Regions from separate parts of the Solibacillus sp. FSL R5-0449 genome, predicted to be linked through region 3. Evidence: a T-box and tRNA genes for the amino acid it is inferred to sense, from the RefSeq annotation. Region 3 holds a T-box; the other regions hold tRNA genes.
What was found. The T-box of region 3 lies ahead of MKY27_RS11385 (valine--tRNA ligase). A T-box ahead of a tRNA ligase gene usually reads a tRNA of that ligase, here a tRNA-Val.
Positions count from the first base shown of each region.

Region 1: it has a tRNA-Val gene. The T-box ahead of MKY27_RS11385 (valine--tRNA ligase) is inferred to sense a tRNA for this amino acid. The anticodon was not compared.
Region 2: it has a tRNA-Val gene. The T-box ahead of MKY27_RS11385 (valine--tRNA ligase) is inferred to sense a tRNA for this amino acid. The anticodon was not compared.

Region 1 covers NZ_CP150239.1:220,204-229,335, forward strand. Annotated here, with positions in the region: rRNA gene MKY27_RS01095 (23S ribosomal RNA) at 1-2,553, shown strand, start outside; rRNA gene rrf (5S ribosomal RNA) at 2,737-2,852, shown strand; tRNA gene MKY27_RS01105 (tRNA-Val) at 2,862-2,937, shown strand; tRNA gene MKY27_RS01110 (tRNA-Thr) at 2,948-3,023, shown strand; tRNA gene MKY27_RS01115 (tRNA-Lys) at 3,030-3,105, shown strand; tRNA gene MKY27_RS01120 (tRNA-Gly) at 3,156-3,230, shown strand; tRNA gene MKY27_RS01125 (tRNA-Leu) at 3,235-3,323, shown strand; tRNA gene MKY27_RS01130 (tRNA-Arg) at 3,351-3,427, shown strand; tRNA gene MKY27_RS01135 (tRNA-Pro) at 3,449-3,525, shown strand; tRNA gene MKY27_RS01140 (tRNA-Ala) at 3,533-3,608, shown strand; tRNA gene MKY27_RS01145 (tRNA-Ser) at 3,628-3,720, shown strand; tRNA gene MKY27_RS01150 (tRNA-Asp) at 3,747-3,822, shown strand; tRNA gene MKY27_RS01155 (tRNA-Phe) at 3,833-3,908, shown strand; tRNA gene MKY27_RS01160 (tRNA-Ile) at 3,915-3,991, shown strand; tRNA gene MKY27_RS01165 (tRNA-Asn) at 4,001-4,076, shown strand; tRNA gene MKY27_RS01170 (tRNA-Glu) at 4,079-4,150, shown strand; gene MKY27_RS01175 (MBL fold metallo-hydrolase) at 4,343-5,341, shown strand; gene MKY27_RS01180 (S-layer homology domain-containing protein) at 5,569-9,132, shown strand, end outside.
Region 2 covers NZ_CP150239.1:2,547,260-2,556,391, forward strand. Annotated here, with positions in the region: gene menD (2-succinyl-5-enolpyruvyl-6-hydroxy-3-cyclohexene-1-carboxylic-acid synthase) at 1-1,225, opposite strand, end outside; gene MKY27_RS12660 (isochorismate synthase) at 1,218-2,600, opposite strand; gene MKY27_RS12665 (1,4-dihydroxy-2-naphthoate polyprenyltransferase) at 2,842-3,759, shown strand; gene MKY27_RS12670 (TraR/DksA C4-type zinc finger protein) at 3,801-4,145, opposite strand; gene MKY27_RS12675 (MerR family transcriptional regulator) at 4,210-4,968, opposite strand; gene MKY27_RS12680 (NUDIX domain-containing protein) at 5,064-5,690, opposite strand; tRNA gene MKY27_RS12685 (tRNA-Glu) at 5,766-5,837, opposite strand; tRNA gene MKY27_RS12690 (tRNA-Ser) at 5,840-5,930, opposite strand; tRNA gene MKY27_RS12695 (tRNA-Asn) at 5,945-6,020, opposite strand; tRNA gene MKY27_RS12700 (tRNA-Ile) at 6,027-6,103, opposite strand; tRNA gene MKY27_RS12705 (tRNA-Gly) at 6,115-6,188, opposite strand; tRNA gene MKY27_RS12710 (tRNA-Phe) at 6,192-6,267, opposite strand; tRNA gene MKY27_RS12715 (tRNA-Asp) at 6,273-6,348, opposite strand; tRNA gene MKY27_RS12720 (tRNA-Met) at 6,352-6,426, opposite strand; tRNA gene MKY27_RS12725 (tRNA-Ser) at 6,471-6,563, opposite strand; tRNA gene MKY27_RS12730 (tRNA-Ile) at 6,584-6,660, opposite strand; tRNA gene MKY27_RS12735 (tRNA-Met) at 6,668-6,741, opposite strand; tRNA gene MKY27_RS12740 (tRNA-Ala) at 6,769-6,844, opposite strand; tRNA gene MKY27_RS12745 (tRNA-Pro) at 6,853-6,929, opposite strand; tRNA gene MKY27_RS12750 (tRNA-Arg) at 6,938-7,014, opposite strand; tRNA gene MKY27_RS12755 (tRNA-Leu) at 7,034-7,122, opposite strand; tRNA gene MKY27_RS12760 (tRNA-Gly) at 7,129-7,203, opposite strand; tRNA gene MKY27_RS12765 (tRNA-Leu) at 7,250-7,334, opposite strand; tRNA gene MKY27_RS12770 (tRNA-Lys) at 7,356-7,431, opposite strand; tRNA gene MKY27_RS12775 (tRNA-Thr) at 7,438-7,513, opposite strand; tRNA gene MKY27_RS12780 (tRNA-Val) at 7,524-7,599, opposite strand; tRNA gene MKY27_RS12785 (tRNA-Glu) at 8,641-8,712, opposite strand; tRNA gene MKY27_RS12790 (tRNA-Ser) at 8,715-8,805, opposite strand; tRNA gene MKY27_RS12795 (tRNA-Asn) at 8,820-8,895, opposite strand; tRNA gene MKY27_RS12800 (tRNA-Ile) at 8,902-8,978, opposite strand; tRNA gene MKY27_RS12805 (tRNA-Gly) at 8,990-9,063, opposite strand; tRNA gene MKY27_RS12810 (tRNA-Phe) at 9,067-9,132, opposite strand, start outside.
Region 3 covers NZ_CP150239.1:2,272,482-2,281,613, reverse strand. Annotated here, with positions in the region: gene ccsA (cytochrome c biogenesis protein CcsA) at 1-369, shown strand, start outside; gene hemC (hydroxymethylbilane synthase) at 393-1,325, shown strand; gene MKY27_RS11410 (uroporphyrinogen-III synthase) at 1,315-2,058, shown strand; gene hemB (porphobilinogen synthase) at 2,055-3,035, shown strand; gene hemL (glutamate-1-semialdehyde 2,1-aminomutase) at 3,037-4,326, shown strand; gene MKY27_RS11395 (alanine racemase) at 4,390-4,995, shown strand; gene MKY27_RS11390 (hypothetical protein) at 5,048-5,239, opposite strand; T-box leader at 5,357-5,672, shown strand; gene MKY27_RS11385 (valine--tRNA ligase) at 5,730-8,372, shown strand; gene MKY27_RS11380 (folylpolyglutamate synthase/dihydrofolate synthase family protein) at 8,474-9,132, shown strand, end outside.

The sequences.
Region 1 (9,132 bases), 1.5 Mb from region 3:
CCCTGTAGTCAAAAGTTCATTCCCTCCAGAGTGGATCCTGAGTACGGCGGAACACGTGAAATTCCGTCGGAATCCGGGAGGACCATCTCCCAAGGCTAAATACTACCTAGTGACCGATAGTGAACCAGTACCGTGAGGGAAAGGTGAAAAGCACCCCGGAAGGGGAGTGAAATAGATCCTGAAACCGTGTGCCTACAAGTAGTTAGAGCCCGTTAATGGGTGATAGCGTGCCTTTTGTAGAATGAACCGGCGAGTTACGATTACGTGCGAGGTTAAGTTGAGAAGACGGAGCCGCAGCGAAAGCGAGTCTGAATAGGGCGAATTAGTACGTGGTCGTAGACCCGAAACCAGGTGATCTACCCATGTCCAGGGTGAAGGTGAGGTAACACTCACTGGAGGCCCGAACCCACGCACGTTGAAAAGTGCGGGGATGAGGTGTGGGTAGCGGAGAAATTCCAATCGAACCTGGAGATAGCTGGTTCTCTCCGAAATAGCTTTAGGGCTAGCCTCGTGATTGAGAATACCGGAGGTAGAGCACTGTTTGGACTAGGGGGGCATCTCGCTTTACCGAATTCAGACAAACTCCGAATGCCGGATATTTATACACGGGAGTCAGACTGCGAGTGATAAGATCCGTAGTCAAGAGGGAAACAGCCCAGACCACCAGCTAAGGTCCCCAAGTAATCGTTAAGTGGAAAAGGATGTGGCGTTGCTTAGACAACCAGGATGTTGGCTTAGAAGCAGCCATCATTTAAAGAGTGCGTAATAGCTCACTGGTCGAGTGACGCTGCGCCGAAAATGTATCGGGGCTAAACGATTCACCGAAGCTGTGGATGCATACTTTGAGTATGCGTGGTAGGAGAGCGTTCTAACAGCGTTGAAGTCAGACCGGAAGGACTGGTGGAGCGGTTAGAAGTGAGAATGCCGGTATGAGTAGCGAAACATGGGTGAGAATCCCATGCACCGTATGACTAAGGTTTCCTGAGGAAGGCTCGTCCGCTCAGGGTTAGTCGGGACCTAAGCCGAGGCCGATAGGCGTAGGCGATGGACAACAGGTTGATATTCCTGTACCACCTCCTCACCGTTTGAGAAATGGGGGGACGCAGTAGGATAGGGTAAGCACGCCGTTGGTTGCGCGTGTTCAAGCAGTAAGGCGTGTATGTAGGCAAATCCGCATACTATAACGTTGAGCTGTGATGACGAGCTCGTATGAGCGAAGTTCCTGATTTCACACTGCCAAGAAAAGCCTCTATCGAGGTGAGAGGTGCCCGTACCGCAAACCGACACAGGTAGTCGAGGAGAGAATCCTAAGGTGTGCGAGAGAACTCTCGTTAAGGAACTCGGCAAAATGACCCCGTAACTTCGGGAGAAGGGGTGCTTCTTTGGGTGCATAGCCTAGAGAAGCCGCAGTGAATAGGCCCAGGCGACTGTTTAGCAAAAACACAGGTCTCTGCAAAACCGTAAGGTGACGTATAGGGGCTGACGCCTGCCCGGTGCTGGAAGGTTAAGAGGAGCGGTTAGCGCAAGCGAAGCTGTGAATTGAAGCCCCAGTAAACGGCGGCCGTAACTATAACGGTCCTAAGGTAGCGAAATTCCTTGTCGGGTAAGTTCCGACCCGCACGAAAGGCGTAACGATCTGGGCACTGTCTCAACGAGAGACTCGGTGAAATTATAGTACCTGTGAAGATGCAGGTTACCCGCGACAGGACGGAAAGACCCCGTGGAGCTTTACTGTAGCCTGATATTGAATTTTGGTACAACTTGTACAGGATAGGTAGGAGCCAGAGATCTCGGAGCGCCAGCTTCGAAGGAGGCGTCGGTGGGATACTACCCTGGTTGTATTGAACTTCTAACCCATGCCCCTTAGCGGGGTAGGAGACAGTGTCAGGCGGACAGTTTGACTGGGGCGGTCGCCTCCTAAAGAGTAACGGAGGCGCCCAAAGGTTCCCTCAGAATGGTTGGAAATCATTCGTAGAGTGTAAAGGCATAAGGGAGCTTGACTGCGAGACCTACAAGTCGAGCAGGGTCGAAAGACGGGCTTAGTGATCCGGTGGTTCCGCATGGAAGGGCCATCGCTCAACGGATAAAAGCTACCCCGGGGATAACAGGCTTATCTCCCCCAAGAGTCCACATCGACGGGGAGGTTTGGCACCTCGATGTCGGCTCATCGCATCCTGGGGCTGTAGTCGGTCCCAAGGGTTGGGCTGTTCGCCCATTAAAGCGGTACGCGAGCTGGGTTCAGAACGTCGTGAGACAGTTCGGTCCCTATCCGTCGTGGGCGTAGGAAATTTGAGAGGAGCTGTCCTTAGTACGAGAGGACCGGGATGGACATACCGCTGGTGTACCAGTTGTCTTGCCAAAGGCATCGCTGGGTAGCTATGTATGGACGGGATAAGTGCTGAAAGCATCTAAGCATGAAGCCCCCCTCAAGATGAGATTTCCCATTACGCAAGTAAGTAAGACCCCTGAAAGACGATCAGGTAGATAGGTTCGAGGTGGAAGTGCGGTGACGCATGCAGCTGACGAATACTAATCGGTCGAGGACTTAACCACATTTTATTGCACAAACTCAATGAAACGTTTATCCAGTTTTGAAAGAATGATCTTTCTAAGGGTTTCAAGACACAAGCTAGTCGAGGAAACGACTGAGTGATTGAAGGAGCGTACTCAAGTACGTGACTGAAAGAACGAAGGAAGTTGACGAAGGATAGCGCCGTGTATTGGAAGCCGTAATAGTGAAGTGATGATGGCAAAGAGGTCACACCCGTTCCCATACCGAACACGGAAGTTAAGCTCTTTAGCGCCGATGGTAGTTGGGGGCTTCCCCCTGTGAGAGTAGGACGTCGCTTCGCTAGAATATTGGAGGATTAGCTCAGCTGGGAGAGCACCTGCCTTACAAGCAGGGGGTCGGCGGTTCGAGCCCGTCATCCTCCACCATTTCTAAAATGCCGGTGTAGCTCAGTTGGTAGAGCAACTGACTTGTAATCAGTAGGTCGAGGGTTCGACTCCTTTCGCCGGCACCATTTAGAGAGCCATTAGCTCAGTTGGTAGAGCATCTGACTTTTAATCAGAGGGTCGAAGGTTCGAGTCCTTCATGGCTCACCAGTTTTATAAAATTATACATACTGTCAGATATAAATGATCTTAAGCATTTTGCGGAAGTAGTTCAGTGGTAGAACACCACCTTGCCAAGGTGGGGGTCGCGAGTTCGAACCTCGTCTTCCGCTCCAAAATGCCGGGGTGGCGGAACTGGCAGACGCACAGGACTTAAAATCCTGCGGTGAGTGATCACCGTGCCGGTTCGATTCCGGCCCTCGGCACCATTTTATAATTCTTATTTCTAATAATGCGCGCCCGTAGCTCAATTGGATAGAGCGTCTGACTACGGATCAGAAGGTTGTGGGTTCGACTCCTGCCGGGCGCGCCATAATATATTTACTGACATATTCGGAATGTAGCTCAGCTTGGTAGAGCACTTGGTTTGGGACCAAGGGGTCGTAGGTTCGAATCCTGTCATTCCGACCATCATTTTGGGGCCTTAGCTCAGCTGGGAGAGCGCCTGCCTTGCACGCAGGAGGTCAGCGGTTCGATCCCGCTAGGCTCCACCATTTATATTTTATTCCCTTTGGAGGTATACCCAAGTCTGGCTGAAGGGATCGGTCTTGAAAACCGACAGGCGGGTAACACCGCGCGGGGGTTCGAATCCCTCTACCTCCTCCATTTTAATATTTTTTTCTTCAAATGTTGGTCCCGTGGTGTAGCGGTTAACATGCCTGCCTGTCACGCAGGAGATCGCCGGTTCGATCCCGGTCGGGACCGCCATTTTTTTTATGGGTTTGTAGCTCAGTTGGTAGAGCATTAGATTGAAGCTCTAAGTGTCGGCGGTTCGATTCCGTCCAAACCCACCATACTATGGGCCTATAGCTCAGCTGGTTAGAGCGCACGCCTGATAAGCGTGAGGTCGATGGTTCGAGTCCATTTAGGCCCACCATAGTATTATTCCGAAGTAGCTCAGTTGGTAGAGCATCCGGCTGTTAACCGGCAGGTCGCAGGTTCGAGTCCTGCCTTCGGAGCCATTGGCCCGTTGGTCAAGTGGTTAAGACACCGCCCTTTCACGGCGGTAACACGGGTTCGAATCCCGTACGGGTCATATACACTTGAATGAAAACACATTGCATATTTTGCAATGTGTTTTTTTGATGTTTTCTTTATTTCTTGACGAAAGCATCGGCTGTTTGATGTACTCATAGTAAGGTATTATAAAGTTACAATAGAAAGGGCTGTCTGAAAAGAACATAGGGGCAAGCCCTTTCTGCATAAAACAGTGGGAGCAGGTGGAAAAGTGAATGCGATAATAAAAACAGGTAATAAAGCAGTCTACCCGATTATTTTCCCTTCTGACTATAGTGGATTGGGAAGTATTAACTGTTATGTCTATCAAAATGGTGAAGACTATACATTAATTGATGCGGGCATAAAAAATGAGGAATTTGAGCAGTTTTTTTATCAGAAATTGAAAGACTATAATATTGAAATTAACCAAATTACCCGTATTATTTTAACACATTTTCATAATGACCATATAGGGGTGGTAAATCAAATTACGAATGTTTATCCGATCCCTGTCTATGCCAGTCATATCGCCATTCCTCGTCTAAAATGTGAAGATGATTACTTACAGCAAAAGCTTACCTTTTACTATGAATTGTACGAGCAATACGGCGTACCGGAATTTGCCCGTGAACGAATGTTAAAAATGGAGAATACGCTTCACAATAAAGAACATGTGATAATCTATCCGCAGATTTTGAAACTGAGGGAAGGTCAAGAAGTCGGAGGATTACAAGTAATCGCTGCTCCGGGACACTCACCGGATTCAATCTGTTTGTTTGATGAGGAGACGGGCTGGTTGTTTGCGGGAGATTTTTTGTTATCTACCGGCATGACCAGTGCTCTAATTGATCATGACGATTCAGGAACCATAACGAACCCGTTTAGCCAATATATAGATTCGATTGAAAAAATGAATACTTATAATGTGCATACCGTGTTTGCCGGCCATAAAGGAATCTATGAAAACTTAAATGAAGTGATGGAGAAAAGCTTAAGTAAAATAGAATACAAACTGCAAAAGGTTATATCCAAAATTAGTGAAGGCCATCATACGGCGAAACAGTTAGGAGAAGTAATCTACGGTGAGCGCTTTACAAAATATTTTACATTTATCATTTCTGAAATAATCGGGTTAACGCTCCTTGGAGAACAACGCGGTTTAATTGTGCGTGAACTGCGTAACGGGGAGTGGTATTTTACGATTAAAAGTTTGATTGAGCATAAATGAAGCAGCTGTCCGGGGGTATAATAGCCTCCTTTTTTCTATAAGTTCATATTTTCACTCGGAATAATCTGGAGTATAAAAATATATTCTAATATTTACCTTTCCTACAGTCATAAATACATTCTTTTTTATAATTAACTACCTATTTTTGTTCTAAAATATGGAATATGAACCGATATAAAAAGTATTGAGTTATGTACATAAATAGAAATATTAAGGAGAAATCTTATATGAATAAATCTAAAAAGATATTAGCAGCATTAGTTGCAGTTCCTGCTAGTGTTGTTGTTGCAGGGGTAGTGCAGGCTGAGGAAATGACTACTTCACAAACTTTTGAATTTAAGAATAGCTTTACAGGTAATTCCTCATTTATAGAACAAACAAGCACAAAAACACTTTCAATAGATAACGAAGAAGATTTGAAAAATCAGATTTTGTTTGAGTTGGCGAATTTTAATAAAGGATTTACGATTACATATACAGGTACAGAAATTGCTTCATATAAAATTGCAATTGAGAAATTAATGGGAGAAGTATTATCTGAATTAAACACATCAAAAGTTGTAACAACTTCTTCTAATGACACTGTAACATTTGATGTAACAGAAATTTATGGGATTTTTAATAATATGCGTGTAAAAGCGACTGAAACAAAAAATGATGATGTATTAACATCGGTAAAATTAGATTTCTCGCTTAACTATTACGATACCATCACAAATGGTCAACCTACTAACTTTATAGCTGCAAAGGCTAAGTATAGTGATATTAAGTCAAAGGTAGATGAGGCAACAGGTCAAGTTGCAAAAATTAAAGTTATTCATGACTATGTAATTCAAAATACGCATTATGTAGCTACCAATCATAGTGTAGCTTCAATAAGCGGATTATCATCCCATGCCTATGCTTTATGGATGTATACTCTACTAAAACAAGTTCCATCAATGGAAGTCCGATATGTATATGGAATTGTAAATGGAGAATATCGTTCATGGAATATTGTAAAAATCGGTACGGAGTGGTATCACCTTGATGCAGCAAGTGATGATTCAGCAGAAAAAAGCGACAAGCGTATTCAATATCGCCATTTCTTGACATACACACCAAATGAGCGTCGTATTTTAAGTGAAAAAAACGCTGAAATTACAGATACAACATACAATTATTTCAAAATAATCGACAATCAAGCACAATCAACAACTCATATATATTATCCTAATGCACAAACATCAGGAGAAATATATCAGTTAGATTTAACTTCACTTACATCAACTCCATTAGCAATTGACCGTAGTAATGCAACGACAGGTACAGGTCGTATTGTTTATTATGAGCAAACGTCTGGCGATGCAGCAAATATTGAAGTTGTAAGGAAGTACTTATATTTTATAAATGATAGTCAAGGAAAGTATTTATATCGATATGAACTTAATTCAAGCAAACTTGAATTGATTTTAAAAGAGCAGTTGCAGTCGATTGAATTAGGTACAAATATTTTAAATTATAAAACAATTGATGGAGAATCTGGATTTTTGCCATTGTCACGGATAGAAGATTTGAATAATGAGTTGGCAAATAAGGTGAATTCAGAAATTCAGAAATTAGTAGATACAGAAGATCAAACTACACAAAAGTTTAAAGAAGCGGTAATGGCCACACGTCAATTATATTTGGCACTGACAGAAGGGCAGCGATTACTAGTATCTAATTATCAAAAACTTGTAGAAATCGAAGGAACTTTGACCAGCGATGTAAAAACATCTGCCGTTGTGGATATTATCAACAAGTTAGATGAAATGGATGAAAGTTATGTTAAAAATGTCGATGATGCATTAAGTGCCTATAATGGACTTAGTAATAAAATGGCGGTTTATAATTATTCTATTTTACAAGAAGCGGTGAAAAAGGTTGATGCTGCACGTCAATTAAAAAAGAACTTAGATTCAAAAGTAGCGAGCGTGACAAATGAAGACCCGTTTGCACAAATTCCGGATTTCATCGTATTTGTTGAAGATTTTCTGGAAAAATTTGATAGTTATTTACCATCGATTCGAAACGGCGTTCCAGGACTGGGTGATATTGAAACTTATCGTGAACGTACAGTAAATCTTCGTCGAGATACAGAGGATTTTGTTAATACAGTAAAGATTATAGATGAAGAGGCATTGGATTTTATAACAACTATGGAAGTCATAGAAAAACAGTACGATGATCTTCTCTCAAGTCAAAAACATATTATTAAAAGTGCTGATGGCAATATAGTTAATGAAAAGCTTGCCTTAATGACATCGATGAAGGGTCAAATAAAAAAATTCAATGAGTTGATGGACAGTCTTTCAATATCCGATACTATTACGGATGATTTTGTTAGTAAAGTACAACAGGCGCAATCACTATATAATGACATGAAGCTAGCACAGAAAAATGCTATTTCAGAAGAAAATACTGAAAAACTAAAAGCTTTAATTGATCGCATAAATGTAATTTCTGAAGATGTATCATTAAAAGCTTTGATAAGTGCAATTACAGCGCTGGATTTTGCAGAAATGACTTCTTTAGACAATTTAGTAAGCCAGGTCACATCAGCAGATACGGTAAGTGTAGTTGCTGCCAATTTAGGTATTACAGAAGAACAAGCGATTGCATTATTATCAACAGATGTAAGAACAAAGTTAGTTGAATACCGTCAGTTGAAAGAGTTAGCTATTAATTCAGCAAAGCCATTAATAATTGAAATGGGTGCCCTTGATGACGAATCTTCGGCAACAACTATTATGGAAGTAAGACAGCGATATACGAATTTAATTGCTACGGATAGCCGTTTTGAAAAGTTCTTTATCGAGGAATTGAAAGAGTTAAACGCTCAAGAAAAATGGATTAAAGAAGCGCTACTTACAGCAGAAGCACAAAATATTATTGTAAATATTGAGCTATTATCTGAGGAATCAACTTATTCAGAAGTACAGGCCGTTTATCAAAGTTATCAGGCATTATCAGATGAGGTAAAAAATCTTGTAACAAACAAAGAAAAATTACTGGGATTATGGGATAAAGTATCAAAGGATGCAACAGCTTTTCAAAAAGCAATCGATGATGTAAATAATGCAATTGAAGCATTAGATAGTCAATCGACAAAAGAAGATATTGAAAATGTTCGTGCTGCTTATAATGAGCTTACACAAGAACAGCAAGTGAAAATAAAGAATTATGGGAAACTTGATTTACTTATAGAAGCTTTAGAAGCATTGGAAATAGAACTTTCAAACAGAATTGCAGCTGAAAAGGTAGTTGAACTAATTCAGGTTCTTAATAATGAATCAACACCAAATGAAATTAAAGCTGCTCGTGATGCTTATACTGATTTGACAGAAGAAGCAAAAAAGCTAGTTCCTAAGAAAGTATTGGAAAATCTAGAGTATTTTGAATTAGTATTGGAGTCGCAAATTGCACAGGCTGAAAAAGAAGCGAAAGTTGTGATGGATCGTATAAATCGCATTGATAAAACGAAATACACTGATGCTCAAATCAAGAGTATTCGAATGGCGTACAACGCATTAAGTGATCTTGCGAAATCGTTTGTAACAAACCTCAATATTTTAATTGATGGCGAGAGCTATATTATTTATCAAAATACAGTTGTGAAGCAGGCAAAGCTTGATGCCAATGCATTCGATATCTACATGAATGATGTTAGCCGTAGTTCGACAACACAGGAAATTGCAAAAGCCCGTTCACTATACAACAACTTATCGGCGGAAGCAAAAAGACATGTAACAACATTGGAAAAGCTTGTC
Region 2 (9,132 bases), 270 kb from region 3:
TATCAATGTCACGTATCGGCATACTGCTGCTAACATAAATGTCGGCGTCCTCCTCAATACTTGTAAGGAATGCCTGTACCATTGCCCCTTCATCATCGGCAAATTCACTATACTTTTCAATGACATCAGCAGCTAGTAAATCTGCCATTTTCCAAAATTGAACGTATGCCATTTCTGCTCGAGAGTGCGCTAACTTCACATCCGACAGCCATTCTCCTGGCAAGGCGTGAATGAAATGTGTCGACATATGAGTAGAATCCCTATACATCGGATCTTCGTCGATGACAATATAGCTTTGCGGTTTTGCCTGTACGATAAACTGCATTAAAAATTTGGAAACAGGCTGTGCTCCGAAACGAATGACCGTTTGTGGTCGAACATTTCGCTTGAAGCGCTCATTTTTCATCAATGCATCATATGTAGTAATCGCATATATTTGGCAATCTTCCGGTATTTCTGTGCGCAGATTTGATAAGCTTTCAATCATTACCGGCCATTTCACTTCACGAATAAAATCCCATAAATGTTCCGTGTTCGTTCCTAGCGGCAATTCTCCTACGATCAGAATTCCGTTCGTTGTTTGTTCGATGATTTCTGTCAGTTCAGCTACCGCTTGCTTGGCAGGCTGAAGTTCATTTGTATAGCTTTTAATATAGCTTGATGCTGGCAACGTTTCCGCAAAATCGATAATCAACGGTTCACGGAACGGGATATTCAAATGGACCGGTCCAAATGGTGCTGTCGTTGCAATATTTACTGCACGGACAGTATGGCGTTCGATAAACGGAAGCGTTTGCGGTGCCTCATCCGGAATCGGAAATTCTGCCGACCATTTCACATTTTCCCCATATAAACGTACTTGATTGATCGTTTGAGGTGCTCCTACTTCACGTAATTCATGCGGACGGTCTGCTGTTAAAACGATTAGCGGCACTCGGGCATATTTTGCTTCGACAATGGCCGGATAGTAATTGGCCGCTGCTGTTCCAGAAGTACATACGAGTACGACCGGTTTTGCAGTCGATTTAGCTAGGCCTAGCGCGTAAAATGCTGCTGCCCTTTCATCGACTTGGCGATGCATTTTGATTTCCTTCGTTGACGCAAATGCATAGGCAAGCGGCGTAGAACGGGAGCCGGGACTTACGACAACCTGCTCTACACCAGATGCTACTAATGCTGATACTATTGTATATACATAATTGGATAATACTTCACGATCATTCATGTAACTGGCCCCCTAAAGCTCGAAGCATTGGTCGGAATTTCACGAGAGTCTCTTCATATTCCGATTGTGCTTCCGAATCTTCGACAATGCCTCCGCCTGCATATAAATACGCTTTATCCTGCACTAATGCAGCCGAACGAATTGCTACTGCAAACTCGCCATTTCCATCGGCATCCAGCCAGCCGATTGGAGCCGCATACAGACCTCGGTTCATCGGCTCATATGTCCGGATGATTTCCATTGCCTGTTCACGCGGAACACCGCCTAAAGCTGGTGTTGGATGCAAATGTTTCACAAGCTGCAAAATCGTTGCATCATCATTTAACTGTCCTTCAACCGGTGTATATAAATGCTGAATATCACGGATTTTCAATAGCTTCGGTCCATGCGGAACTTTTACTTCCGTACAATTTTTATTAAATGTATCCGTAATCATCTCCACAACATAATGATGCTCTCCAAGATTTTTCAGATCGCTCAGCAACGTTCTCCCTAATTCCTCGTCAGCTTCAGCTGTTGTACCGCGCTTAATCGAGCCCGCTACACATGAAGAATAGGCACGACCGTTATCCACCTTCACTAAACGTTCCGGTGAAGCACCGTAAAACAGTAAATCACCATGCTCCAAGCCAAACAAATAGCTCTCCGGCTGCTCATGTACGACATGCGACAAAATTTGCGGAGATGTAATCGTTTCCTCAAATTGCAATGCTAAAGACCGGGCAATAACAACCTTTTGCGCTTCGTTTGCTTTGATGAGGCTTGTCACTTTATTGATGGAATTTAAATATTCCTGCTTATAAGGTTCCATATAGCTTGTCATCTTCGGTTTCGGATAAGTTTTTACTTCCTTCACCTGTGCTGCATGGATGAGTTTATCACGTTCCTTACGAAGTGCTTCAAATGTTTTCGCACTATTTTCCTCATCCGTAATATAGTTAATTGTTACATACGCTTTATCATTACGAATAACTAACTGATGTGTTGCGACAGTAAAATAGCTTTGCGGGAAGTTTGTCCATTCTGCCGAAACTTCATTTTGCGGATCAAAAGTAAAACCGCCGAAAAGGATTGGCTGCAGATGCTGATCTTCCTCTATGATTTGACTCGTCAGTTTTTTCCATTCACGTTCTACTAAATCGAAACGGGCATCAGATGCATTGTTTTCGATTGTATAGGCATGACCTAAACCAACCAATGTGAAGGTTTTTTCACGATTTTGCCAGTAGTTGCGTTTTCCTTTATATTTCGATTCGCCCGCAGCAAAAAATGCCAATGCGGATAATCGGCTTACTTCGATTGTTTCCATATAAAAAATTTGCTTTGAATTTGAGCCTACTTCTATTTCAGTGGCGTTGTACCACTTGTGTTGCATGAAAATTCCCTCCGTCATGTTGCAAATTCACTAAGTATGATGCAAGTATAGCGTTATTTTAATACGTGCCTGAATTTTTATATAATTTGCTTATTTTTTTGCGTTCGCGCAGTAAATAATACGTTCCTATCATAACATTTTTCGAGCAAACGTTACATGTATTGTCCCTTCACTCTGTTCAATTTGTTTTATTTGCATTACAATAGTTTAGATAATTGTATTTAGTTAGGAGCGTTTTTTTATGACAAAAGTCGTTGAAGCGGACACGGGTTTTAAAGTTTGGTGGCATTTAACACGTCCCCACACATTAACAGCTTCATTTGTACCTGTATTATTAGGTACGTCTATGGCACTTTCTATAAATCATGAAACAATTCATTTTGGACTGTTTTTTGCAATGCTTATTGCCAGTATGCTCATACAGGCAGCAACCAATATGTTCAATGAATATTATGATTATAAACTTGGCCTGGATAATGAAAATTCAGTCGGTATTGGAGGCACAATCGTCCGACATGGTGTAGCACCAAAAACTATTATGGCTATTGCGCTAAGTTTTTACGGTATCGCAATGCTATTAGGCGTTTACATATGTGCCATGACATCCTGGTGGCTTGTTGCTGTCGGTCTTGTATGTATGCTGATCGGCTATCTGTATACTGGCGGACCGTATCCGATTGCTTATTCACCGTTCGGAGAGCTAGTTTCAGGGGCAGTAATGGGTATGGGGATTGTTCTGATTGCTTTCTTTATTCAAACAGGCGATGTAACAGCTGATGCTGTAATTATCTCTGTGCCGAGTATGATTTTAGTCGGAGCGATTATGCTTTCAAATAATATCCGGGATATTGTTGGAGATACAGAAGGCGGACGTAAAACGATGGCCATTTTAGTTGGCCGACATAACGCAGTAACTGTACTGGCCGGTTTCTTTATTGTTTCGTATATTTGGATCATTGTTCTTATCGTTCTAGGTCATTTGACACCATGGGCACTGCTTGTATTATTAAGCGTGAAAAAACCGATTGAAGCGATTAAATTATTCCGAGCAAAAGAAAAACCGCTGGAAGTAATGCCGGCAATGAAATATACAGCCCAAACAAACACGATTTTTGGTTTCTTGTTGGCTGTAGGTCTATTAATTTCATATTTCATTTAAAACTAAAAGAGGTATGTTGAACAGTCAACATACCTCTTTTATTATTCTGCCACTTCTTCTACATGGTCAATACATGTTATAGCTGTCGGAACCGCTTCTAAACGCTCAAAGGGAATCTCTTTTCCACATACGATACATTCCCCGTATGTGCCCTCATCCATAGCATTTAAAGCTGTTTGAATTCTCTCGATTTCGTCTTCCTTCAGTTCACTTAATGTTTTTTCCGTAACAATTGTCGTTAAATCAGTTGCTGCATCTGCCGGATGATTATCAACTGCCGTTATTTCTGTTTCATCTAAAGATGGTTCTTCATTAACATGTTCCTGCAATGTCGCAAGTTCCTCTTCTAAAACGCTACGTAATTGTTGTAATTGATTGATATCCATATTAAATCCCCCTTTTTCCATTAATAAAATATTACCTTTATGGGGATTTCTAAAACATCTTTTCTTATTTGTTCGCTGCATAAACAGTGATTACATCATGCAAAAATTGTGTAGCTCCAGGAGCGACACGCTCATCATAGTAAGCAGTGAACCGGTCATCGCTTACATACATCTGTGCTAGGCCTATATGTGCTTCAGGAGTATATTTTGCCCAGGAGAAGCTTAACCAGCGTTTATGAAGTTCCGCTGCTTCCATTGCTATGTCTGATGTTACATCCCCGGACACAAGCGCTTCTTTTAAACGTTCAAATAGTTGTTGTTCCAGTTGCTGCATCGCATTATATTGCTCTTCTGTCATATCCCTGAATTTTTTATTGCTCGCTTCCACTTCAGCTTCACCGTATTTATTACGTACTTCCTGCCCGTAGCTCTTTTCGTTTTCTTCAATCAATTTGTTTTTAAACACGTCAAACTTTTGTTCATTTGTCATCTTAAGTTCCCCTTCCATCGTTTGGATTGTTTGTTCTATCGTTATCAGCAAGTCATCGATATATCGTCTTTTCTTTTGTAAAAGCTCGGATTGTTTTTTTAGTGCTTCTTTTACTTCATAATCAGGATGATCGAGCAATTTTCTTATTTCCTCTAATTTAAAATCAAGCTCCCGGTAAAATAATATTTGCTGTAACCGGTCAATATCGTCTTGGCTGTATTGCCGGTAGCCATTTTCCGCAACTGCAGAAGGCCTCAGCAAGCCGATTTCATCGTAATAACGAAGTGTGCGTGCACTCACACCCGAAAGCTTGACCAGTTCATTAATTAGCACATGATCACCTCCTAATTAGTACTATAAAGGTTGACGCAACGTGAAGGTCAATGGTGAATTAACTTTTTTTGATCAAAAAGAAGCTAACCTAAATTTCAGGTTGCTTCAATTAACTTTTGTTTCATTCTCGGGATAAACTCAAGCAAATAACTTTCAGGCAGTGTAGACATTTGTTCCAGTCCGATTTGCTTCGTTTCATAATGACGTTTTTCATTTACGTATTTATAACCCGATACTTCAATTTTCTTTATTTTATTGGTCGCAAGCAATATAAATTGATTTAAGTCAACAGAGTATATGCCATCCAGTTCTTCTCGTTGAAGAGTGAACTGCTCAATTCCTCCCCTTAACTCATATATAAACACATTTGCAAACTCATAATCCTTAATTTTTTCATTGTCTATACTGTACGGAATGACCCCAAGAGATATTAATTGCGAAAACCTAACGTTAATCCCTACTTCTTCCTCTAATTCGCGTACACCATCTTCAACCGTCTCCGATGCGAGTAGATGACCGGCTGCTGTAATATCAAATTGATTTGGATAATCCTTTTTATTTTTACTTCTCAGCTGTAAATAAATGCGCCATTCACAATCTGTTTTCTCAATAATCCAGCAATGAAATACTTCATGCCAATAACCGTTTGCATGAATGAAATCACGTTGTTCAATACCAGTTTGCTTATAATATTGATCAAATACTTTTAAATATTCGTTCACTGGAACCTCTCCTTTTTATACAAAAAAACGCTAAGTACATGTAACAGTACTTAGCGTTTTCCGCTTTTCTATGTATGACCCGTACGGGATTCGAACCCGTGTTACCGCCGTGAAAGGGCGGTGTCTTAACCACTTGACCAACGGGCCGATGGCGGAGACAGAGGGATTTGAACCCTCGCGCCGCTTACGCGACCTACACCCTTAGCAGGGGCGCCTCTTCAGCCTCTTGAGTATGTCCCCAAAAATAGAAAAAATGGCTCCGAAGGCAGGACTCGAACCTGCGACCTGCCGGTTAACAGCCGGATGCTCTACCAACTGAGCTACTTCGGAATAATATGGTGGGCCTAAATGGACTCGAACCATCGACCTCACGCTTATCAGGCGTGCGCTCTAACCAGCTGAGCTATAGGCCCTATTTAAAAACTGGAGCGGGTGATCGGAATCGAACCGACAACATCAGCTTGGAAGGCTGAGGTTTTACCACTAAACTACACCCGCATATGGTGGGTTTGGACGGAATCGAACCGCCGACACTTAGAGCTTCAATCTAATGCTCTACCAACTGAGCTACAAACCCACAAATGGCGGTCCCGACCGGGATCGAACCGGCGATCTCCTGCGTGACAGGCAGGCATGTTAACCGCTACACCACGGGACCATTTGGTTGCGGGGGCAGGACTTGAACCTGCGACCTTCGGGTTATGAGCCCGACGAGCTACCACTGCTCCACCCCGCGATAATATGATGTTGAACCTGTTTTCAGTACCCAGTTTGTAAAAATGGAGGAGGTAGAGGGATTCGAACCCCCGCGCGGTGTTACCCGCCTGTCGGTTTTCAAGACCGATCCCTTCAGCCAGACTTGGGTATACCTCCATTATTATTAGTACGTTAACTGGTGGACCTTACAGGACTCGAACCTGTGACCGGACGGTTATGAGCCGTCTGCTCTAACCAACTGAGCTAAAGGTCCTTTAAGATGGCGGCAGAGGGAGTCGAACCCACGACCTTTCGGGTATGAACCGAGTGCTCTAGCCAACTGAGCTACACCGCCAGGATCTTTATTTTGGTTACAAAATTATGGTGGAGCCTAGCGGGATCGAACCGCTGACCTCCTGCGTGCAAGGCAGGCGCTCTCCCAGCTGAGCTAAGGCCCCATAAATGATGGTCGGAATGACAGGATTCGAACCTACGACCCCTTGGTCCCAAACCAAGTGCTCTACCAAGCTGAGCTACATTCCGAAATAATATGGCGCGCCCGGCAGGAGTCGAACCCACAACCTTCTGATCCGTAGTCAGACGCTCTATCCAATTGAGCTACGGGCGCATATTGTTTATTGTAAAGATGGTGCCGAGGGCCGGAATCGAACCGGCACGGTGATCACTCACCGCAGGATTTTAAGTCCTGTGCGTCTGCCAGTTCCGCCACCCCGGCATTTTTTGGAGCGGAAGACGAGGTTCGAACTCGCGACCCCCACCTTGGCAAGGTGGTGTTCTACCACTGAACTACTTCCGCAAAATGCTTTAGATATTTTTACTCTGACAGTAATATGAAATTAAAATGGTGCGGGTGAAGGGAGTCGAACCCCCACGCCTTGCGGCGCTAGATCCTAAGTCTAGTGCGTCTGCCAATTCCGCCACACCCGCTAAGCAGTATAAAATATAAACTGGTGAGCCATGAAGGACTCGAACCTTCGACCCTCTGATTAAAAGTCAGATGCTCTACCAACTGAGCTAATGGCTCTCTAAATGGTGCCGGCGAAAGGAGTCGAACCCTCGACCTACTGATTACAAGTCAGTTGCTCTACCAACTGAGCTACACCGGCATTTTAGAAATGGTGGAGGATGACGGGCTCGAACCGCCGACCCCCTGCTTGTAAGGCAGGTGCTCTCCCAGCTGAGCTAATCCTCCAATGGGTCTTTGCAAGTTACTTTTTTGTAACCGCATGTCCTTTCTCTTAAGGACAAGATTTATATTATCATTACTTTTTTTATAATGCAATACCTTTTTTGAAATTATTTTTATAAAATATATTTTTTTCTATTTTTTCCATAATTCCATTGAAGTTGCACATGAAAACGTTTACTTAGTATAACGAAATTCTAATATGTTTGACTAATTTTATCAAGACTTGTTTTTAATATTTATAAATCATTCTGATATAATTATTAATATTACTGATAAATATCAAGTGTTTTAGAATATACGACTTCTTATTTATACATTTTATCAACTAAAACTGTCAAGGAAACGTCCATACATTTCCCATTATTTTTTAGTCTATATCTTTTATTATTTCATCCTAATGTTTTTTCAATATATTCTCTATCTCTATAGTATTCTCCATTTTCTTCAATATCCTATGTTATTCTATAATAATATTATTCATAATTAAATGCTTTGAAACGGGTATATTCATTAGATGGATTTAATCATACGGCCGCTTTATTTGGGGTTCAACGACTCAGGTAGTAAATTCTTGTTATTCACCTTTTGATTTGCTTTTTACAATGGTATTGGGGATTTGATACCTTATTCATATATTATATGGAGAAGTAGGTTTATTCCCCCTCTAATTTGCTTTAACTGAACTATTTCTATGGTCACAACCAACTTTTCATTAATAACTGGAAAATCCCTTCTACATTTCCGCTCCTGCCTTCTAACTTATTCTCCCTTAATCCATGCATCCTTCAACATAGTGATCGAAAAAATATGCTTTTTTAGCTGCACTTATAAAATAATTCATTTAAAGAAGATAACTGTTGTGAGTTAATTGGAAAATTATATTTCAACTTAGTTTTTATAAATTTGAATAACATAATATTTTGTAAGAAATTATTAATTCTTTGAGTATTGCAGCATTGTTTATTATCTTTATAGAGCTTTTGACGCAACAAAAAAACGCTAAGTACATGTAACAGTACTTAGCGTTTTCCGCTTTTCTATGTATGACCCGTACGGGATTCGAACCCGTGTTACCGCCGTGAAAGGGCGGTGTCTTAACCACTTGACCAACGGGCCGATGGCGGAGACAGAGGGATTTGAACCCTCGCGCCGCTTACGCGACCTACACCCTTAGCAGGGGCGCCTCTTCAGCCTCTTGAGTATGTCCCCAAAAATAGAAAAAATGGCTCCGAAGGCAGGACTCGAACCTGCGACCTGCCGGTTAACAGCCGGATGCTCTACCAACTGAGCTACTTCGGAATAATATGGTGGGCCTAAATGGACTCGAACCATCGACCTCACGCTTATCAGGCGTGCGCTCTAACCAGCTGAGCTATAGGCCCTATTTAAAAACTGGAGCGGGTGATCGGAATCGAACCGACAACATCAGCTTGGAAGGCTGAGGTTTTACCACTAAACTACACCCGCATATGGTGGGTTTGGACGGAATCGAACCGCCGACACTTAGAGCTTCAATCTAATGCTCTACCAACTGAG
Region 3 (9,132 bases):
CTGTATTTAATTTTATATCGCATATTAAAGCAGAAAAAATTAACGAATTTATGGTCACGATTGCCAAGCCTGCAGCAAATGGTTAAGTGGATTAATTTATCGACCATTATTGGTATTCCATTGCTGTTAATAAGTTTAATTTTAGGGTTAGAATGGGCATTTTTAACATTAGAGGATGTTTCCGTTTTCGATGTGAAAATTTTAGGCTCGTTTATCGTATCGATTGTTTACTTAATTATCTTTTTGCTGCATCGGAAAGGAAAATTAATCGGCATGGTATATGCACAGGTGCATATCTACTTATTTTTACTCGTTGTCATTAATTTCTTCCTCGGCAGCAAATTATCAAATTTCCATCTGTGGGTTTAGCAGAATAGAAAGGTCGGAGTAACGTGAGAAAAATTATTGTAGGATCTCGAAAAAGTAAATTAGCATTAACACAAACAAACTGGTTTATTAATGAATTGAAAGAAGCTGACGTACCATTTGATTTTGAAATTAAGGAAATTGTAACAAAAGGCGACCGCATTTTAGATGTACAGCTTTCTAAAGTTGGAGGTAAAGGTCTATTCGTTAAAGAAATCGAACAAGCTCTATATGATAAAGAAATCGATTTTGCGGTGCATTCGATGAAAGATATGCCTGCTGTATTGCCTGAAGGACTGATCATCGGCTGTATTCCACCTCGCGAAGATGCACGAGATGCATTCATCTCAAATGGTCATGTAAAATTTGCCGATCTGCCAAAAGGTGCAATCGTCGGAACGAGTTCATTACGCCGCAGTGCACAATTATTACAGGCACGTCCAGATCTTGAAATTAAGTGGATTCGCGGGAATGTCGATACTCGCCTGAAGAAACTGGAAACGGAAGATTTCGATGCCATTATTCTTGCTGCAGCGGGGCTAAAACGACTTGGCTGGAGCGATGATGTCGTAACGGAATATTTAGATACAGATATTTGCCTTCCAGCTGTTGCGCAAGGTTCATTAGGAATTGAATGCCGTGCGGATGATGCGGAGCTGCTTGAACAACTGGCAAAATTAACGGATGACACAACATGGACTACTGCACATGCAGAGCGTTCATTTTTAGCTGCAATGGATGGCGGCTGCCAAGTGCCGATTGCCGGCTATGCTACAGTTGATGGTGAAACGATAACTTTAACAGGTTTAGTGGCAGCACCGGATGCTTCTGTATTTTATAAGGAAACATTAACAGGGACTGATGCGGATGCAGTGGGTAAAGCAGTTGCCGCAAAATTAACTGAGCAAGGTGCCTTTGACTTAATTCAAAAAGTAAAGGCTGAGTTAGATGCCGAGTAATGCGCTCTTAGGAAAAACATTGATTATTACAGGATCGAAGGTTGTAAGGTCAGTAGAGCAATTGATTGAGCAACATGACGGGAAAGTTTATAATTATCCATTAATCGAGACAGTAGAAAAGGTTTCGAAGGAAGATGAATTCTATTTTAGTCAATTACCTGCATACCAGTGGCTCATTTTTACAAGCCAAAATGCGGTGAAAAACTTTATCGATAAATGTATACGGCATGAGCAGTCGATTCCTGTAACAATGAAAATTGCGGCTGTCGGTGAAAAGACTGCTGCTTTATTACAGGAGCACGGCTATGAAATTCATTTTATGCCAACTGTTTACAGCGCGGATGTATTTGTGAAGGAATTTTCGATGAAGCCAGATGAACGTGCATTATTTGTCCGTGGATCGAAGGCAAAAAAGACGATTCATGAAGGTACCGGAGCAGATGAGTGGACCGTTTATGAAACCCGTCCGTGCAGAAAATATTTTTCGCAGTTAACACAATGCCTGCTGACAGAAAAACATCCGATAGTAATATTCGCCAGTCCTTCTGCGGTAGATATTTATGCTGAGCATATTGTGCCGCATGTAGAATGGCAAAATGTGAAATTTGCATCGATTGGTCATGTCACAACAGCAGCCCTTGAGAAATACGGGGTTGAGCCAATAGTGCAACCGAAAATCTATACGATGCAAGCTGTAATTGAACAGCTCATCCTGGAGGAACAGACAAAATGACAGAACTATATTTCCAACGTCACCGTCGCTTACGTCAAAATGCAGCGATGCGTGCACTTGTAAAAGAAACATACCTACAAAAAGAAGATCTAATTTATCCGTTGTTTATTATTGAAGGGGAAAATGTAAAAAACCCTGTAAGTTCAATGCCTGGCGTATTCCAATTATCTTTGGATAACTTGGCTGCGGAAGTGGATGAAATTGTAGACTTAGGTATTCGTGCGGTATTGCTTTTCGGTATTCCTAAAGAAAAGGATGCAGTCGGTACTGGTGCTTTCCACGACCACGGCATCGTACAGGAAGCGACACGTTTAATTAAAGAACGTCATCCAGAGCTTCTTGTCGTAGCAGATACTTGCTTATGTGAATTTACGGACCACGGTCATTGTGGTGTCATTGAAGGCGATCAAGTATTAAACGATCCTTCACTTGATGTGTTGGCACGTACAGCCATTTCTCAAGCGAAAGCCGGTGCTGATATCATTGCACCATCGAACATGATGGACGGGTTTGTAACAGCGATCCGTGCAGGATTGGATTCAGCAGGTTTCCAGCATATTCCGATTATGTCCTATGCGGTGAAATACGCTTCTAGCTATTACGGTCCTTTCCGTGAAGCGGCAGAAGGAGCCCCACAGTTCGGTGACCGTAAAACGTACCAAATGGATCCTTCTAATCGAATGGAAGCGATTCGTGAAGCAACTTCGGATGTTGAAGAAGGTGCAGATTTCCTAATCGTGAAGCCTGCATTGGCATATATGGATATTATCCGTGATGTAAAGAACAGCTTCCCATTACCTGTTGTGGCGTACAATGTATCAGGCGAATATTCAATGGTAAAAGCAGCTGCACAAAATGGCTGGATCGATGAAAAAGCGGTAGTAATGGAAACATTACTAGGTATGAAGCGTGCAGGTTCCGATTTAATCATTACTTATCATGCAAAAGACGTCTGTCGTTGGTTGGAGGAAAAATAATATGCGTAGTTATGAAAAGTCAAAAGCAGCATTTACAGAAGCGGTTGATTTAATGCCGGGCGGAGTAAACTCTCCTGTACGTGCATTCAAATCAGTAAACCTTGATCCGATTTTTATGGATTCGGGCAAAGGTGCAGTCATTAAAGATATCGATGGCAATGAATATATTGACTATGTCCTGTCATGGGGTCCTTTAATTTTAGGACATGCACACCCGGAAGTTGTTTCGGCTATTCAGGAACAGGCAGCTAAAGGCGCATCATTTGGTGCACCTACTGTTTCGGAAAACAAACTGGCAAAGCTTGTCATGGACCGTTTGCCTTCAGTGGAGATGATTCGTTTTGTATCATCAGGCACAGAAGCAACAATGTCTGCACTTCGTTTAGCGCGCGGGTTTACAGGACGCGATAAAATTTTAAAATTCGAAGGTTCGTATCACGGTCATGGGGATTCACTGCTTATTAAAGCAGGTTCAGGTGTAGCGACACTTGGTTTACCTGACTCACCGGGTGTTCCGGCTGATATTGCGAAAAATACTTTAACAGTTGCCTACAATGATCTGGAATCTGCAAAATTAGTATTCGAAAAATTCGGTGCCGATTTAGCCGCAGTTATTTTAGAGCCGGTTGCCGGGAATATGGGTGTTGTTCCGCCACAGCCAGGTTTCCTTGAAGGTCTGCGTAAACTGACTGAAGAAAATGGAACGGTTTTAATTTTCGATGAAGTTATGACAGGCTTCCGTGTAGACTATGGCTGTGCCCAGGAATATTACGGAATTAAACCTGACCTTACTTGTTTAGGTAAAGTAATCGGCGGAGGTTTACCGGTTGGTGCATTCGGCGGTAAGCGTGAAATTATGGAGAAAATCGCGCCTGCAGGTCCGATTTATCAAGCAGGTACATTATCAGGTAATCCGCTTGCCATGACAGCCGGCTATGAAACATTAAGCCGCCTGAACAAAGAATCATATGAATACTTCCGCAAACTGGGAGACCAGTTGGAAGAAGGTTTCCGCGCGGCAGCGACAAAATACAATATTCCGCATACAGTGAACCGTGCAGGCTCAATGATCGGTTTCTTCTTCACAAATGAAGATGTTATCGATTTTGATTCGGCGAAAAGTTCGGATTTAGAGCTGTTTGCAGAGTACTTCAAACTAATGGCCGAAGAAGGCATTTTCCTGCCGCCATCACAATTTGAAGGACTGTTTATTTCGACGGCGCATACGGAAGAACATATCGCAAAAACAGTTCAGGCATTCCATAATGTCTTTGAAAAATTAGCGAGATAATCTCATAAATAAATCATAAATTCCCTTTCTATGCATAATGTAAGCGTAGGGAGGGGATTTTTTATGCAACAGTGGGAAATGAAAGAAACATTTACATTTCCAAAGCAATTAGGAAATGTTCAAGAGAATTCTAAAATAGTAGTAGAACCAAAATGGCATGAAGAGATTAACGAAGATTCCGTTGTAGTAAGAGGCATTTATGTTGTAAAAGGAAATATTCAATTTGATCACGTAGCACGCGAGGAAGATGTTGAGGAAGGCATCTATATCGAACATATGGATATTGAAAAAGACCAAGGTTATTTCGAATACGCCCTGCCTTTTTCAGTAGATTTTCCGAATGAGGATATTGAAGCTGTTTCACTTCGCATAAATGATATTAAAGTGGAACCGAATAATGGCTACTGCTCATGTAGCTGGGCTGTCCATTGTGATGTGGAAAAGAAAGTACAAGCAATTCCTGAAGTAAAAGAACCGGCACCAGTAAAAGAAACCGTTGTGGAACAGCCAATCGTTGCCGAACAGCCTGCAGAAGAAGTACAACCCCGACTTCAAGCGGAAAAAGAAGTAGAGTCTACGCAGATGGCCCAAATCGTCCCGCATGAGCTTGATTTCCTGGAACAGTTGGCCGATGCATATAGCCGTGTGCAAATACAATTGAAAAAATAAACAAATGTTCCGTAAGATTGACCCTTACGGAACATTTTTTTGATTTAAAATTTTAAATAAAATCTGTGAGCAATAAGTAAGTGAATAAAATTAGAATGGCCAGCAATAATATATCACCCGTTGTCGGAAGGAAGACCGTTCGGATCGCCTGAAAGATCGTAATCGGCAAAATACAATGGCGCATAAAGAAACGGAATTTCCGCAGCCATGGAGGCAATAAATATGGATTGTAGTTTTTTCGCAATGTCCAGACTCCTTTTGCATAGTATATGTGAAGAGCGCAAATAACGTGTTAAAGTATATTCCCCATTCGTGCTTGATATTTCATAAAAAACAGCTTAAAATAAAGTGCAACTATATAATTGAAGCGAAGATTAGGAAGAGTACGTATGAGTTTGATGGCAAGAGAGGAAACGGCAGCTGAAAAGTTTCTCCATCAACCATGCAGAAGGTAGCCTAGGAGCTGACTTAGTGAACTAATAGTAGCTAGGATCCGGTTGAACACCGTTATCGAATGAAGTGCCGATTGGGCATTGCAACGCCGCAGATTACTGCATGCACGTTTCTTTTAAATCAAAGATCTAAAGGAAGTGTTGTCAGGTAGAAAAATGCGTGCGCTTGACTAAACCCGACCGGAAATAAAGGTGGTACCGCGAATTAACTCCCTCGTCCTTTTTTAAGACGAAGGGAGTTTTTTGATGTCCAATAATAAGTTGATAAAGGAGAGATTCATCATGTCGGAAATTACAATGCCAACAAAATATGATCCGCAACAAACTGAAGCCGGCCGCTATGAGTGGTGGTTAAAAGGCAAGTTTTTCGAAGCGGATCCAACAAGCGAAAAGGAACCATACTCTATCGTTATCCCACCGCCAAACGTAACAGGTAAGCTGCACCTTGGCCACGCTTGGGATACAACATTGCAAGATATTTTAATTCGTATGAAACGCATGCAAGGGTATGATGCGCTATGGTTGCCAGGAATGGACCATGCGGGGATTGCGACACAGGCGAAAGTTGAAGAAAAATTACGCGGTGAAGGGATTTCCCGCTATGATCTTGGCCGTGAAAAGTTCCTTGAAAAAACATGGGAATGGAAAGAAGAATATGCTTCCCACATCCGTGCACAATGGTCGAAACTAGGTTTAGGTTTAGACTATTCTAAAGAGCGTTTCACACTTGATGAAGGTTTATCGGATGCGGTAAAAGAAGTATTCGTTAAATTATACGAAAAAGGCTATATTTACCGCGGAGAGCGTATTATTAACTGGGATCCGGCTGCTAAAACAGCCCTTTCAGACATCGAAGTAATCCATAAAGAAGTAGAAGGTGCATTCTACCATATGGAATACCCGCTTGCTGATGGTTCAGGTAAATTACGCGTTGCTACAACTCGTCCGGAAACAATGCTTGGTGACTCTGGTGTAGCTGTACACCCGGAAGATGAGCGCTATGCACACTTAGTAGGAAAAACAGTTATTTTACCTATCGTAGGCCGTGAAATTCCTATCGTTGCAGATGACTACGTAGATATGGAATTCGGTACAGGTGTTGTAAAAATGACACCGGCACATGACCCGAACGATTTTGAAGTTGGGAACCGTCATGACCTGGAACGTATTTTAGTTATGAACGAAGATGGTACAATGAATGATCTAGCCGGTAAATATGCTGGTATGGACCGTTTCGAATGCCGTAAGCAAATCGTTGCTGATTTACAGGAAGCAGGCGTATTAATCGAGATTGAGCCACATGTACACCAAGTAGGCCACTCTGAGCGTACGAATGCTGTTGTAGAACCGTATCTTTCTAAGCAATGGTTCGTAAAAATGGGCCCACTTGCGGAAGAAGCATTAAAAATGCAGGCAGATGAAAACGAAAAAGTTAACTTCGTACCAAACCGTTTTGAAAACACATATAACCGCTGGATGGAAAATATCCATGACTGGTGTATTTCCCGTCAATTATGGTGGGGACATCAAATTCCAGCTTGGTACAACAAAGAAACAGGCGAGCTTTATGTAGGTAAAGAAGCCCCTGAAGATGCTGAGAATTGGACACAGGATGAAGATGTTCTTGATACATGGTTCTCATCTGCTTTATGGCCGTTTTCTACAATGGATTGGCCAAATGAAGAATCTGAAATGTTCAAGCGCTATTACCCGACAAATACGTTAGTAACAGGCTATGACATCATTTTCTTCTGGGTAAGCCGTATGATCTTCCAAGGGAAAGAATTTACAGGTGAGCGTCCATTTAAAGACGTTTTAATCCATGGTTTAGTTCGTGATGCTGAAGGCCGCAAAATGTCCAAATCACTTGGTAACGGGGTTGACCCGATGGATGTAATCGACCAATACGGTGCGGATTCACTGCGTTATTTCCTTGCAACAGGTTCATCTCCAGGTCAGGATTTACGTTACTCTACAGAAAAAGTAGAATCTACGTGGAACTTCGTAAACAAAATCTGGAATGCATCTCGTTTTGCATTGATGAACATGGAAGGCCTGACATATGAGCAAATCGATTTAACAGGTAATCTTTCAACAGCCGATAAATGGATTCTGTCACGCCTGAATGAAACAATTGACCGTGTGACAACATTATCTGATAAATACGAGTTCGGTGAAGTAGGCCGTGAACTTTACAACTTCATTTGGGATGACTTCTGTTCATGGTATATCGAAATGGCGAAATTGCCATTATACGGTGAAGACGAAGCAGCTAAATTAACAACGCGTTCAGTACTTGCTCACGTTTTAGATAACACGATGCGTTTACTGCACCCATTCATGCCTTTCGTAACAGAAGAAATTTGGCAGCACTTACCGCATGAAGGAGAGTCAATTACAGTTGCTGCATGGCCGACTGTAAATCCGGCGTTCAACTTTACTGCAGAAGCAGGCGATATGCAGCTGTTAATGGATATTATCCGTGCAGTACGTAATATTCGAGCAGAAGTGAATACACCAATGAGCAAAAAAGTACCGATGACAATTTCAGCGAAAGATGAACAAACATCGGCAGTACTTGAAGCAAACAAAGGCTATATTGAAAAATTCTGTAACCCGGATGGCTTAACAATCGGGGCTAATCTTGAAGCACCAGCACAGGCGATGTCAGCAGTTGTTTCAGGCGCAGAAATCTTCATGCCACTTGCAGGCTTAATCAATATCGAAGAAGAAATCGCACGTCTTGAAAAAGAGCTCGACAAATGGGCGAAGGAAGTAAAATTAGTTTCCGGAAAACTATCAAATGAACGATTTGTTTCAAAAGCGCCGGAAGCATTAGTAGCGACAGAACGCGAAAAACTTGCGGACTATGAAGCTAAATACGCAACAGTTGAGAAACGCATTGCAGAACTGAAAAATATGTAATGCCAAAGAGAGGTACCGTATAACGGTGCCTCTTTCTTTTAATTCAGCTATAATAAAACATATTACATATTACATATTAGCCGTATTAGGGAGAGAACATAATGTTTCAAACGATGGAGCAATGCACAGATTTCATTTTTAAATTAAAAGCAAGCCAATATAAAGGCGAACCATTACAGTCAGCGAAGATCATCCTCGATGCGCTTGGCAATCCGGAACAAAAAACAAAATTTATCCATTTTGCCGGCTCCAATGGCAAAGGTTCAACATTAAATGCAACAAGGGAGATTTTTATGGAGCACGGCTTAACGGTGGGTGCCTTTACCTCTCCGCATCTTGAGCGTGCCAATGAACGGGTGACAATCAATAAACAGCAAATTTCCGATGAGGATTTTTTACGTATTGCAAATGAAATAGCGGAAGTTATTAATCATAAAATGGACGGGAAATTCCCGAGCTTTTTTGAGTTCGTGACATTGCTTGCCTTAAAATACTTTTCGGAGCAGCAGTTGGATATCGCATTGCTGGAAACCGGTATTGGCGGGCGTTTGGACTCGACAAATGTTGTGACGCCTGAAGTAAGTGTCATTACAACAATATCGCTTGAGCATACGGATATGCTCGGGGAGACATATGCCGAAATCGCCGCAGAAAAAGCCGGGATTATTAAGCTAGGTAAGCCGGTCGTTGTCGGAGTGAAAAATGCCGAAGCGCTCGCGGTCATTCGGCAAACGGCAGCACAGCTTCATGCTCCAATCTA